3 regions of the Streptomyces sp. SS8 genome follow, and region 3 is predicted to be linked to each of the others. Evidence: riboswitches for the same ligand, from Rfam matches in the RefSeq annotation. Region 3 holds a riboswitch; each other region holds the start of a gene.
The links. A riboswitch is a leader RNA that binds a small molecule or an ion and turns the genes downstream of it on or off. The one in region 3 is predicted to bind cyclic di-AMP.
Positions count from the first base shown of each region.

Region 1: another riboswitch for cyclic di-AMP. It lies ahead of ACW69E_RS12975 (transglycosylase family protein); the one in region 3 lies ahead of ACW69E_RS21950 (M23 family metallopeptidase).
Region 2: another riboswitch for cyclic di-AMP. It lies ahead of ACW69E_RS18965 (NlpC/P60 family protein); the one in region 3 lies ahead of ACW69E_RS21950 (M23 family metallopeptidase).

Region 1 covers NZ_JBSVCZ010000011.1:37,983-42,324, forward strand. The annotation lists gene ACW69E_RS12965 (UDP-glucose dehydrogenase family protein) at 1-962, shown strand, start outside; gene ACW69E_RS12970 (VOC family protein) at 1,280-1,660, shown strand; gene ACW69E_RS12975 (transglycosylase family protein) at 1,857-3,164, opposite strand; cyclic di-AMP (ydaO/yuaA leader) riboswitch at 3,169-3,387, opposite strand; gene ACW69E_RS12980 (dipeptidase) at 3,672-4,342, opposite strand, start outside.
Region 2 covers NZ_JBSVCZ010000019.1:110,351-114,692, reverse strand. The annotation lists gene ACW69E_RS18970 (hypothetical protein) at 251-604, shown strand; gene ACW69E_RS18965 (NlpC/P60 family protein) at 665-1,834, opposite strand; cyclic di-AMP (ydaO/yuaA leader) riboswitch at 1,845-1,987, opposite strand; gene ACW69E_RS18960 (DUF1707 SHOCT-like domain-containing protein) at 2,192-2,794, opposite strand; gene pcrA (DNA helicase PcrA) at 2,854-4,342, shown strand, end outside.
Region 3 covers NZ_JBSVCZ010000025.1:9,634-13,975, forward strand. The annotation lists gene ACW69E_RS21940 (M16 family metallopeptidase) at 1-560, shown strand, start outside; gene ACW69E_RS21945 (M16 family metallopeptidase) at 584-1,960, shown strand; cyclic di-AMP (ydaO/yuaA leader) riboswitch at 2,167-2,340, shown strand; gene ACW69E_RS21950 (M23 family metallopeptidase) at 2,354-3,238, shown strand; gene ACW69E_RS21955 (GntR family transcriptional regulator) at 3,430-4,122, shown strand; gene ACW69E_RS21960 (HPr family phosphocarrier protein) at 4,335-4,342, opposite strand, start outside.

The DNA of each region.
Region 1 (4,342 bases), on a different contig from region 3:
AGTCCACGGTGCCGGTGGGCAGCGCGGACCGGCTGGCACGGCGGCTGGCCGAGCTGGCCCCGGCCGGCGACGCGGCGGAGCTGGCGTGGAACCCGGAGTTCCTGCGCGAGGGCTTCGCCGTGGAGGACACCCTGCGCCCGGACCGCATCGTGGTGGGGGTGCGCTCGGCGCGCGCGGAGGAACTGCTGCGCGAGGTGTACGCCAGGCCGGTGGCCGAGGGCTCGCCGTTCGTCGTCGCCGACTTCCCGACGGCGGAACTGGTGAAGACCGCCGCGAACTCCTTCCTGGCGACCAAGATCTCGTTCATCAACGCCATGGCCGAGGTCTGCGAGGCGGCCGGCGGCGACGTGGTGAAGCTGGCGGAGGCCATCGGGTACGACGACCGGATCGGGGGTAAGTTCCTGCGCGCCGGGATCGGCTTCGGCGGCGGCTGCCTGCCCAAGGACATCCGCGCGTTCATGGCGCGGGCGGGCGAGCTGGGCGCGGACCAGGCGCTGACGTTCCTGCGCGAGGTGGACTCGATCAACATGCGCCGCCGCTCCCACATGGTGGAGCTGGCCCGCGAGACGGTGGGCGGCGCGTTCCTGGGGCAGCGCGTGGCGGTGCTGGGCGCGACCTTCAAGCCGGACTCCGACGACGTGCGGGACTCGCCGGCGCTGAACGTCGCCGGCCAGATCCATCTGCAGGGCGGGCAGGTGACGGTCTACGACCCCAAGGGGATGGAGAACGCCCGGCGGGTCTTCCCCACCCTCGGCTACGCCGGCAGCGCGCCGGAAGCGGTGCGCGGGGCGGACGTGGTGCTGCATCTGACGGAGTGGCGCGAGTTCCGGGAGCTCGACCCGGAGGCGCTGGGGCAGTCCGTGGCGCACAAGCGCATCCTGGACGGCCGCAACACCCTCGATCCGGCCCTGTGGCGCAAGGCGGGCTGGTCCTTCCGCGCGCTGGGCCGACCGACGGCGTAGGGCCGCTCCCCGCCCGCGGGCTTACGCCGGCGGGCCTGCCGGGCCCTCGCGGGGCGGCTCGGCCGCGGAACGACGCCGCGCGCGGTACGTCCGCGTCTTCGCCCGGCCGCCGCGGCGGGCCTTGGTGCGCCGGCGCACCAAGGCCCGCCGGGCTCCTGTCGTAGTACGCCCGCCCAGCGGCGGTCGTGCGCCTCGCGCGCCTCCAGGCGTGGCCGGTTCCGTCGGCCACCGCGGTGCGCGTTCCCGGATCAGGTCGTCAACAGGCGGCAGGCCGGGTAGCAGAGGCAGTGATCCACGACACAGGAGGGAAGGGCACCATGGCCATCACCACGCTGCGGGACGTTCTCGTACTGGACTGCCCCGAGCCGGGGAAGCTCGCCGACTTCTACGCACGGCTGCTGGGCGGGAAGACCGAGGGCGAGGGCAGGTGGGTGGAGGTGACGTTCGACTCGGGCGCGTTGGAGGGCCGGAGGCTCGCCTTCCAGGAGGCGCGCGGCCATGTGCCGCCGCAGTGGCCGAGCGCCGAGCGGTCGCAGCAGTTCCACCTCGATTTCTACGTGCCTCGCGAGGAGTTGGACGCGGCCGAGCGGGAGGCGCTGGAACTGGGGGCCGAACTCCTCCAGGGTGACGGGGGCGAGCGCGACTTCCGCGTCTACCGCGACCCGGCCGGGCACCCCTTCTGCCTCTGCGTCGAGTGAGCCGGCCGCCCGTGGGAGCGTGCGGGGGCGGGGCGCGCCGGTGAACCGGGCGCGCGGGCGGAGGCGGGAAAAGAAGAGGCGGGCGGGGCGGGGGTGTGTGAACACCCCTGCCCCGCCCGCCTTCCGACCGGCTCCGGGCCCGGGTCCGGTCAGGAGGCCGGACCCGGGTGGACCGGGTCGGTGAGGGTCAGGACCCTCAGATGCTGACGCCGTTGGCGCGCAGGTAGGCCAGCGGGTTGATGTCCGAGCCGTAACCGGGGGCGGTACGGATCTCGAAGTGCAGGTGCGGGCCGGTGCTGTTGCCGGTGGAACCGACGGCGCCGATCTGCTGGCCGGTGCTGACCGACTGGCCGGCGCTGACCGACAGCGAGGACAGGTGGCCGTACTGGCTGTACCGGCCGTCCTCGTGGCGGATGACCACCTGGTTGCCGTAGGCACCGCCCCAGCCGGCGGAGACCACGGTGCCGTTGGTGACGGCCTTCACCGGGGTGCCGGAGGCGGCGGCGAAGTCCTCACCGGTGTGGCCGTTGGACCAGCGGGCGCCCGCGGCCTTGTAGGAGCCGGACGGGGCGGCGTTCACCGGGGCGGTGTAGCCGGTGACCGCACCGCGGTCGCTGCGGTCGGCACGCTCGGCCGACTGCTGCACGGCCTCGGCCTTCTCAGTCTTCTCGGGCTTCGGAGCGGCCTTCTCGGGCTTCGGAGCCGGCTTGGCCTCGGGCTTGGCCGCGGCCTTCTGCTGGGCGGCGGCGCCGCCCAGGGTGAGCTCCTGGCCCGGGAAGATCAGGTTCGGGTTGTCGCCGATGACCTGGCGGTTGTCCTCGTAGACGCGCTCCCAGCCGCCCTGGACGCCCTGGGCGTCGGCGATCTTGAAGAGGGTGTCGCCGCCGACGACCTCGTAGGAGGTGCCCTCGCCGGTGCCGTGGTCGTGGCTGTGGCCGTGGGCGCGCTCACCGCGGTCCGCGCGCTGCGGCGCGGCCTCGCTCTTCTCCTGCTTCGGCTCGGCCTCGGGCTTGCTCTCGGGCTTGGCCTCAGGCTTGGCCTCGGCCTTCGGAGCGGCGGCCGGGGCCTGCTCCTTCTGCTCGGTCGGGTTGCTCCGGCCGTCGGGGGAGACGGCCGGGGCGGGACCGCCCTTGGTCAGGCCGGCCTTGACCGAGCACACGGGCCAGGCGCCCGGGCCCTGCCCCGCCAGCACCTTCTCGGCGACGGCGATCTGCTGGTCCTTGGTGGCGAGGTCGGCACGCGGCGCGTACTCGGTGCCGCCGAAGGCGGCCCAGGTGCTCTGGGTGAACTGCAGGCCGCCGTAGAAGCCGTTGCCGGTGTTGATGGACCAGTTGCCCGTGCTCTCGCACTGGGCGACCTTGTCCCAGGTGTCGACGGAGGCGGCGCTGGCCCCGCCGGCGGTCACCAGGGGAAGGGCCATGCCGGCGCCGCCCACGGAGATGGCCAGCGACAGACGGGTGAGGCGGCTGTTGCGCATACGACGGTGACGTCCGCGTGCGGACATAGGTGTGCTCCTTCTCCTACGCCTGCGAGGTGAGCTGTCGGGTTCGGGCTGGAGTTGCCCGGCCATGTGCGCCGCGGTGCGTGCCGCGGCATGGCTTCACCCCAAGCCGTCCCGTACGGGCCTCGCGGCCCGGGACGGCGACTTACCTTGGGTCCCCCGCTCCTGCCATCGGGTGGTGTGGATGGTCCAGCCCGCCGCCGTTGACAGGATTCGGCGTTCGACAGCGGGCCGCCGCACATTCGTACGGCACGGCCAGAACGGTAGACACATCGTTTCCGCCGATACAAGCCGATGAATCACAGGACGCCCGTTTCGAAGGCTTTGACGATCATCCGATCATCACCGTCCGCTGTGTTCACCTCTCGAAGAGTGGCGGGATCCATCCCTGACGCGGCGTCACTTTCCTCCACTGCCAGGACGGATAACGCGAAAGGCCCTCCTCCGGCACGCAGAGCGACGCACCGGGGAGGGCCGGCTCGTGAGTTGAATCACGAAGGGGCCGGGGAGCTACCCGTCGAGCTGTCCGATGGTGGCGATGGACGGGCCGCGCCTGGTCCGCTCGTGACGGGCGACCGCCTCCGCGTCGCGCAGCACGCGCACCGCGTTCTTCCAGGTGAGCTTGGCGAGGTCGGCCTCGGACCAGCGGCGGTCCAGCAACTCGGCCACCAGATGCGGGTATCCGGACACATCGCTCAGATCGGACGGGGTGAAGGCCGTGCCGTCGAAGTCGCCGCCGATGCCGATGTGGTCGATGCCCGCGACCTCGCGCATGTGGTCCAGGTGGTCGGCGACCGTCGCCGCCGTGGCGACCGGGCGCGGGTTGGCCTCCTCGTAGGCGCGCTGGACCGCCAGGCCCCTCTCGGTTCCGTCCAGGGGGTGGAGGCCGTGGGCGCGCATGTTCTCGTCGGCGGCCTCGGTCCAGGCGACGGCGGCGGGCAGCACGAACTTCGGCACGAATGTGGCCATCGCCACACCGCCGTTGACCGGAAGCCGCTCCAGCACGTCGTCGGGGATGTTGCGCGGGTGGTCGCACACCGCGCGGGCCGAGGAGTGCGAGAAGACCACCGGCGCCGTCGTCACGCGCAGGGCGTCGCGCATGGTGGCGGGCGCCACATGGGAGAGGTCGACCAGCATCCCCAGCCGGTTCATCTCCCGCACGACCTCCTCGCCGAAGCGGG
Region 2 (4,342 bases), on a different contig from region 3:
TCCCGGGCGCGCAGGCCGGTTCGCGGTGGCGGCGGGGCGGGGAGGCGCTGCCGGGAGCGCCGCGCGTTCACCACCCGGACGAGTGAGCCGCCCCGGCGGACGGTGTGCCTCCCGGGGGTGACGGAGGTGTCCGGTCCTCCTCCGCCGGTCCGCCGGGCCGGTCCGGGGCCGCGCGGCCGGCGCGGTGGCGGGAGCCTGGTGAGCGCCCTGGCCGAGGGCGGTGGGGGAGCCCCGGATACGCTCGCGTGCCATGGAGGCACTCACCCACTTCTTCGTCGGCCTGCACATCGTCGGCATCGGCGCCCTGCTCGGCGGCTTCATGACCCAGATGAAGGCCATGGGGGCCGGCGAGGCCCGCATCGTCCCGGCGATGCTGCACGGCGCCCTCACCATGCTGGTCACGGGCATCGCCCTGGTCGGCCTGAACGAGGCGGACGGCCAGACCGTCAACCACATAAAGATCGGCGTGAAGCTCGCCCTGCTGGTGGCGATCCTCGGCCTGGTCTACGTCAAGCGGGACGAGGAGCGGCTGCCCGCGCCGCTGTTCGGCACCATCGGCCTGCTCACCGTCGCCAACATCTTCATCGCCGTCATGTGGGTGTAGCCGGCGCACGTACAGCGGGCGGAGGGCGGCGGTGCGAGGCACCGCCGCCCTCCGTTCGTCTCAGGCCGGACGGACCGCGCTGTGGAAGGGCATGTTGTCGATGGACTCGTAGCGCACCTCGGCGCCCGGCTTCGGCGCGTGGATCATCTGGCCGCCGCCCGCGTAGATGCCGACGTGGCTGATGTCGTCGTAGAAGAAGACCAGGTCGCCCGGCCGCATGTCGGCCCTGGCGATCCGGGTGCCCGCCTCCACCTGGTCGTAGGTGGTGCGCGGCAGTGAGACGCCGGCGCTGAGCCAGGCGGCCTGCGTCAGACCCGAGCAGTCGTAGGAGTTGGGGCCGGTGGCGCCCCAGACGTACGGCTTGCCGAGCTGGGCCTCGGCGAAGGCGAGCACCTTGTCGGCCTTCGCGGTGTACGAGTCGTCCGCGGTGCCACCGCCGGTGCCCGTGTCCGTGCCGCTGTCCGCCGGAGCCTCGGCCTGCTCCTCGCTCCCGGCGGCGGCCTCGCGGCGGGCCTCCTCCTGCCGCTCGCGCTCGGCAGCGGCGGCGGCCGCCTTGCGACGGGCCTCCTCCTGCCGCTTGCGCTCGGCGGCGGCCAGGCGCGCCTTCTCCTCGGCGGTCAGCTCGGACAGCAGCTTGCGGGCCTGCGCCAGCTTGCCCTGGACGGTCTTCCTGGTGTCCGCCAGCTCCTCCTGGGCGTCGGTGAGCTCGGCCAGGCTCGCCGAGGCCTCCGAACGCTTCTTCTGGACGGCGCGCTGCTGGTCCCGGTAGTCGTCGACGGCCTGCCGCTGGCGGTCGGTGATCCGGTCCATCAGGTGCTTCTGGCCGAAGAAGTCCTGGGGGTTGTCGGACAGGAGCAGCACCGCGGTGCCGGAGACCCCTCCGGTGCGGTACTGCGCGGTGGCGTAGCCGCCCAGCTTCCGGCGGGCGTCGTTGAGCTTTTCCGCGCGCTCGGCCGCCTCGTCCAGGAGCCGGTCGACCTTCTCGCGCTGCTCGTCCGTCCTCTCCTTGGCCGCGTTGTACTTCTGCGTCGCGCTGCCCGCCTCCCGGTACAGCGCGTCCACCCGCTCGCGGACCTCCTCGACGGAGGGCCTGCCGTCCCCGGGCGAGGCATGGGCGGGCCCCTGGGACAGGAGGGTCGCGGAGGCGATGGCCGCGGTGGTGAGTCCGACCGCTCCGCGCCGGGAGGCGGGGGACAGCAGAGGGGTACGCGGTCTGCGGTGCGACGCCAAGGCGAGCGCTCCTTCCGTGGAACACCGCCTACCGGGTTAGCTGACGGGTTCGGGCGTCGGAAGTTTCGCCCTACGGGCCCGCGGGCCCGATTCACCCCGTGGGGAGTGGGTCCCCGGCCCCGGCCGCACGGCCGGGCTCGGCGGAGGCCGCCCGTGCCGGCGCTGTCGCCGGCGAGGGGTCCGGGCCGCCTGACGCTGGACCGTAGAGCACTGGTGGGGCCCTTGTGAAGACTGGTGTTCGGTATATCCCGAAACCGATTCGTTATCGGTCGGTTATCGTCCGTTTCGGCAGTCTCCGGCCGCTGCCGGCCCGTTCGCCCTGGCCGGAGGGGCCGGCAGCGGCCGGAGCGGCGGTGCTCAGTCGCGGGAGCGGCGCCCGGGCCAGCGGTACGGGTGGCGTACGGCGATCGTCCCCACCTTGGTGCCGCCGCTGATCCGCAGCACCGGCATGCCGGGCACGGGCGGTTCGGTGGCCCGGTTGCGGACGGAGCCCATTCCGGAGGTGACCCCCTCGGTCCGCACCGTCCAGCCGCGCGGCACGACGACCTTTATCTCGCCCATCCCCGCGTCGAGCTCCAGAAGGACCTCGCGGTGGCGGCACTCCGCCCGCGTGAAGTCGAGCACGATCCGCCCCAGCGTGGTCTTGGCGGTGACCCGCTCCGGCACCACCCAGTGGCCGTCCTGCCGGATGTCCCCGGCGACCGTCCTGAGCGACAGCGGCTCCCGGTCGCTCGGGGCCAGGCCCTCGGCCTCCTGGCCGGGCAGGTCCGCGACCAGTGCCTCCAGATCGCCGTAGGTCTTGGCGGCGAAGGCCTTCTCCAGCCGCTCGTCCAGCTCCTCCAGGTCGATGCGGCCGTCGCCGGCGGCCTCGCGCAGCCGTTCGGCCACCGCCTCGCGGTCGGTGTGCCCGGCGCGCAGTTCCGAGCCGGGACGGGGGCGGGGCGCGGGGAGGTCGGTCATGCCCGCCATCTTAGGAGCGCCGCCCCGCCCGGCGGCACGGCGTCCTAGACTCGACGGCGATGAGCAGCCTCTTCGACGACAGCTTCCTGGCCGACCTCGAGCCCTCCGGGGACGAGGAGCCGCCGCCCCCGCCGGAGGAGGCGTCCGCGCCGCCGGAGGACGGTGTCCCCGACGACCTCTTCGCGGGCGCCTTCGGCGCGGGCGGGGCGCGCGACGCCTACTACGGCAACGGCGCGGCCCGTCCCGTCGTCGACCCGGCCGCCCTGCTGGAGGGGCTCAACGACCAGCAGCGCGCCGCCGTGGTGCACACCGGCTCGCCCCTGCTGATCGTCGCGGGCGCCGGATCCGGCAAGACGCGGGTGCTCACCCACCGCATCGCGCACCTGCTGGGCGCGCGCGGCGTCCACCCCGGGGAGATCCTCGCGATCACCTTCACCAACAAGGCCGCGGGCGAGATGAAGGAGCGCGTGGCGGAGCTGGTCGGCCCGCGCGCGCAGTCGATGTGGGTCTCCACCTTCCACAGCGCGTGCGTGCGCATCCTGCGGCGCGAGAGCAAGAAGCTCGGTTTCACCTCCAGCTTCTCGATCTACGACGCCGCCGACTCCCGCCGTCTGATGGCGCTGGTCTGCCGCGATCTGGAGCTGGACCCCAAGCGCTTCCCGCCCAAGTCGTTCAGCGCCCAGGTGTCGAACCTGAAGAACGAGCTGGTCGACGAGGAGGACTTCGCGGCGCGGGCAACTGGGGGCACCTCCCAGGCCGGAGGCTCTGGGGGAGGCTTCGAGAAGACGCTGGCCGAGGCGTACACGATGTACCAGGCGCGGCTGCGCGAGGCCAACGCCCTGGACTTCGACGACATCATCATGACGACCGTCCACCTGCTCCAGGCGTTCCCCGACGTCGCCGAGCACTACCGCCGCCGCTTCCGTCATGTACTGGTCGACGAGTACCAGGACACCAACCACGCCCAGTACACCCTGATCAGGGAGCTGGTGGGCGTGGACGGCGACGAGGGGGACACGGCCGGAGGCGGGCGCGCCGAGCTGTGCGTGGTCGGCGACGCCGACCAGTCGATCTACGCCTTCCGCGGCGCCACCATCCGCAACATCCTCCAGTTCGAGGAGGACTACCCGGACGCGACCACCATCCTGCTGGAGCAGAACTACCGCTCCACCCAGACCATCCTCTCGGCCGCCAACGCCGTCATCGAGCGGAACGAGAACCGCCGCCCGAAGAACCTGTGGACCGACGCCGGGGCGGGCTCGCGCATCACGGGCTACGTGGCCGACACCGAGCACGACGAGGCGCAGTTCGTCGCCGAGGAGATCGACCGGCTGACGGACGCGGGCGAGACGAAGGCGGGCGACGTCGCCGTCTTCTACCGCACCAACGCCCAGTCCCGTGTCTTCGAGGAGGTCTTCATCCGGGTCGGCCTGCCGTACAAGGTCGTCGGCGGAGTGCGCTTCTACGAGCGCAAGGAGGTCCGCGACGTCCTGGCGTACCTGCGGGTGCTGGCCAACCCCGAGGACGCGGTGCCGCTGCGCCGCATCC
Region 3 (4,342 bases):
ACCTGGCGCTGACGGTGCTCGGCGGCGGCGAGTCCTCCCGTCTGCAGACCCGTCTGGTCCGCCGCGACCGCACCGCCGTCACCGCCGGTTTCGGCATGCTGCGGCTGGCGGGGGCGCCCTCGATGGGGTGGCTGGACGTGAAGGCGTCCGGCGACGCCGAGATCGCCGACATCGAGCGGGCGGTCGACGAGGAGCTGGCCCGCTTCGCGCAGGAGGGGCCGACCCCGGCGGAGATGGAGCGCGCCCAGGCGCTGCTGGAGCGCGAGTGGCTGGACCGGCTGGCCACGGTCGGCGGCCGCGCCGACGAGCTGTGCCGCTACGCGGTGCTGTTCGGCGACCCCCAGCTCGCCCTGACCGCGGTGGAGCGCGTGCTCCAGGTCACCGCCGACGAGGTGCGCGAGGTGGCCGCGGCCCGGTTGCGCCCCGACAACCGCGCGGTGCTGATCTACGAGCCCACCCAGGCGACCGCCCCCGACACCGCGGCCGACGTCTCCGAGGGCGCCACCGTCTCCGAGACCGGCACCGCCGCCGACACCCACGACCAGGAGGCCGCTCAGTGAGCGACGCCACGGCCCAGAACGGAATGTCGATGGAGTTCCACCCCCAGCCCCGCGGCGGCGAGCCCAGGCCGTGGGCGTTCCCCGCCCCCGAGCGTGGTGAGCTGCCCAACGGGCTGACCGTGCTGCGCTGCCACCGCCCCGGCCAGAAGGTCGTGGCCGTCGAGGTCAACCTCGTCGCGCCGCTGGAGGCCGAGCCCCGTGACCGGGAGGGCGTGGCCGGGATCATGGCCCGGGCGCTGAGCGAGGGCACCGACCGGCACAGCGCCGAGGAGTTCGCCGCCGAGCTGGAGCGGTGCGGCGCCACCCTGGACGCACACGCCGACCACCCCGGTGTACGGGTCTCCCTGGAGGTCCCGGCCTCCCGGCTGACCAGGGCGCTGGGCCTGCTCGCCGACGCGCTGCGCGCCCCCGCCTTCCCCGGGGGCGAGGTCGAGCGGCTGGTGCGCAACCGCCTGGACGAGATCCCGCACGAGCTGGCCAATCCCGCCCGCCGGGCGGCCATCGCGCTGTCGAAGGAGCTGTTCCCGGCCGACTCCCGGCTCTCGCGTCCCCGCCAGGGAGCCGAGGAGACCATCAGGAACATCGACGCCGAGGCGGTGCGCGCCTTCTACACGGAGCACGTGCGGCCCTCGACGGCCACGGCCGTGGTGGTCGGCGACTTCACCGGGGTGGACCTGGACAAGGCACTGGCCGAGACCCTCGGCGACTGGAAGGGCGCGGCCGCCGGGCCCCGCCCGGTCCCGCCGATCACGGCGGACGACACCGGCCGCGTGATCGTCGTGGACCGGCCCGGAGCGGTGCAGACCCAGCTGCTCATCGGCAGGGTCGGCCCCGACCGGCACGACCGGGTCTGGCCCGCCCAGGTGCTGGGCACGTACTGCCTGGGCGGCACGCTCACCTCCCGCCTGGACCGGGTGCTGCGCGAGGAGAAGGGCTACACCTACGGCGTGCGGGCCTTCGCCCAGGTGCTGCGCTCCTCGCCCGAGGGTACCGGCGCCTCGATGCTGGCGATCAACGGTTCGGTGGCCACCGATGTGACGGGTCCCGCTCTGGAGGACCTGTGGCGCGTGCTGCGCACCCTGGCGCAGGAGGGTCTCACCGACGCCGAGCGCGACACGGCCGTGCAGAACCTGGTGGGGGTGGCCCCGCTGCGTTACGAGACGGCGGCGGCCGTCGCCGGCACCCTCGCCGACCAGGTGGAACAGCACCTCCCCGACGACTACCAGGCGAAGCTGTACGCCCGCCTCGCCGAGACCGGCACGGTGGAGGCGACGGCGGCGGCCGTGGCCGCCTTCCCCGCGGACCGCCTGGTGACGGTGCTGGTGGGAGACGCGTCACAGATCGCCGACACGGTGCGCGACCTGGGCATCGGAGAGGTGACGGTCGTCACGGACCAGTGATCCCCGGCCGTCCCGTGGCGGTCGCACAGCGTAGGGCCCTTGGTGGGAAGCCACACCAAGGGCCCTACGTATGTCCGGTTTTGAGCCGTTCCGGTGGGTGGCTCATGTGGCATGGCCTACAAAAGCAGCTTTTTGCTTGCTCGCTCAAATTTGTCCGTTTAGCGTCGATCTCGCTGGCCGTCAGAAGTGACCGCGACCGCGGCCGACGGCAGTGATCGCCGAGTCCCCCGAGCGGGGGAGCCGGGGACCCACCCTCCCGTCCTTCACACGCGGGAGCGGTCCTCTTCCGAGGCACCTGGGGTGAATCGGGCCGTGCGCCCGTAGGAGACCTTCCTGCTCCGAACCCGACAGCTAACCCGGTAGGCGAGAAGGAAGGAAAGGAGCACGCCACCCATGGCGTTCACCCGTGCCACCGCGCAGCTCGCCGAGAAGCTGGCCGGAAAGCTCACCGGGCTCACCGAGAGCCTCACCGAGAAGCACCACCTCTCCAGCCGCTCCATGCGCACCCGCGTGGGCCTGGCCGGAGCCGCCGCCCTGACCGTCACCGGCGTGGTCGGCGCCGCCGCTCCCGCGATCGCCGCTCCGGAGGGGGGCTCGGGGACCTACGCCCTGGGCTTCGTCCAGGCCATGGCCGTCGGTGACACGATCGCCGACGACGTCAGGGCCCAGGCCCAGGCCCAGCAGCGCGTCGCCGACGCCGCCGAGGAGAAGGCCGAGGAGGCGGAGAAGGCCGCCGCCGAGCGCGAGGCCGCCGCCGAGCGCGAGGCCGAGAAGCGCGAAGCCGAGAAGGCCGCCGCCGAGAAGCGCGAGGCCGCCGAGGCCAAGCGCGCGAACGAGCGCGCCGACCGCTCCGCCGAGCGCCGTTCGGCCACCGGCTACGTCGACCCGGTCGCGGGCGTGGACACCACCACCGCCTACAAGCAGGCCGGCGCCTCCTGGTCCTCCGGCAAGCACAGCGGCATCGACTTCCCCGCCAACACCGGCACCCCGGTGCGGTCCGTCGGCCCGGGCACCGTGGTGACGGTCGGCTGGGGCGGCGCGTACGGCAACCAGGTCGTCATCCGCCACGACGACGGCAAGTACACCCAGTACGCCCACCTGTCCGCCACCAAGGTCTCGGCGGGCCAGAAGGTCGACGGCGGCCAGCACATCGGCGCGGTCGGCTCCACCGGCAACAGCACCGGCCCGCACCTGCACTTCGAGGCCCGCAACGGCGCCTACTACGGATCGGACTTCAACCCGATCACCTACCTGGCGGGCAAGGGCGTCGACGTCTGACGGACCCCGCCCGCAGGGCGCCGGGCAGCCGCGCCCGTCACACACCGGCATCCGCCGCGCGACCCGTGAGGTCGCGCGGCGGATGTTTTCACGCCTGTTTCCCGGCGGGCATCGGAAAACGCGTTCCAGTGGAATACAGTTCCACTCTGCGGTACTTCGGGGAACATGGAGACGGCGGTGGAGGTCGGCCCATGCGCATTTCCGCGCACATGGTGTGCAGCGCGGTCCGTGACGACATCGTCCGTGGTGTTTTCCCGCCCGGAGCCCGGCTCACCGAGGAACTCCTCGCCAGACGCTACGGCGTCTCGCGCGTCCCGGTGCGCGAGGCACTGCGGACCCTGGAGTCGGAGGGGTTCGTCGTCTCCCGCCGCCACGCGGGCGCCTGCGTCGCCCGGCCCACCGAGCAGGAGGCCGCCGACCTGCTCGACATCCGCGCCCTGCTGGAGCCGCTGGGCACGGCGCGGGCCGCCCGGCGCCGCACCGAGGCGCAGCTGAGGGTCCTGCGGGGGCTGGTCCGACTGGGGCTGCAGCGGGCGGAGAGCGGCCGGCTGTCCGACCTGGGCGTCCTGGAGGACTGGTACCACGAGACGCTGGCCCGGGCGTCGGGCAGCCCCAGCCTGGCCTCGCTGCTCACCCAGCTGCGCCGCAAGATCACCTGGGTGTACGCCGCGGAACCGCCGCTGCGCGCGGTCGCCGTGTGGCGCGAGCGCGGAGCCATCGTGGACGCCGTCGCGCGCGGCGACGCGGAAGGGGCGCGCGTCCTGGCCGGCGAGCACGTGGAGCGCTCCGTCGCGGTGCGCCGTGAGCAGCGTCCGGTGGCCGCGCGACGGCCGCCGGGAAATCCCCGTGAGGAGAGCGAAACACGCCGTAAACACACCGTGTGACAATTCGTAACAGAAATTGTGTACACAGGACGGGAATACGCGGGGAATGCATGCCGGGAAAGTTCCGGGTGCGGGAAAAGGCTGCGGGGTCGCTCGCCCCGCAGCCTTTGCCGGTGGATTTCCGTCGGTGGTATCCGTCGCGTTTCGTTCCGGGCCCGTGTCCAGTGCCGTATGCGGGCCCGGACCGCGGCCGGCTCGCCGGCCCGCGCGGCTCAGAGGG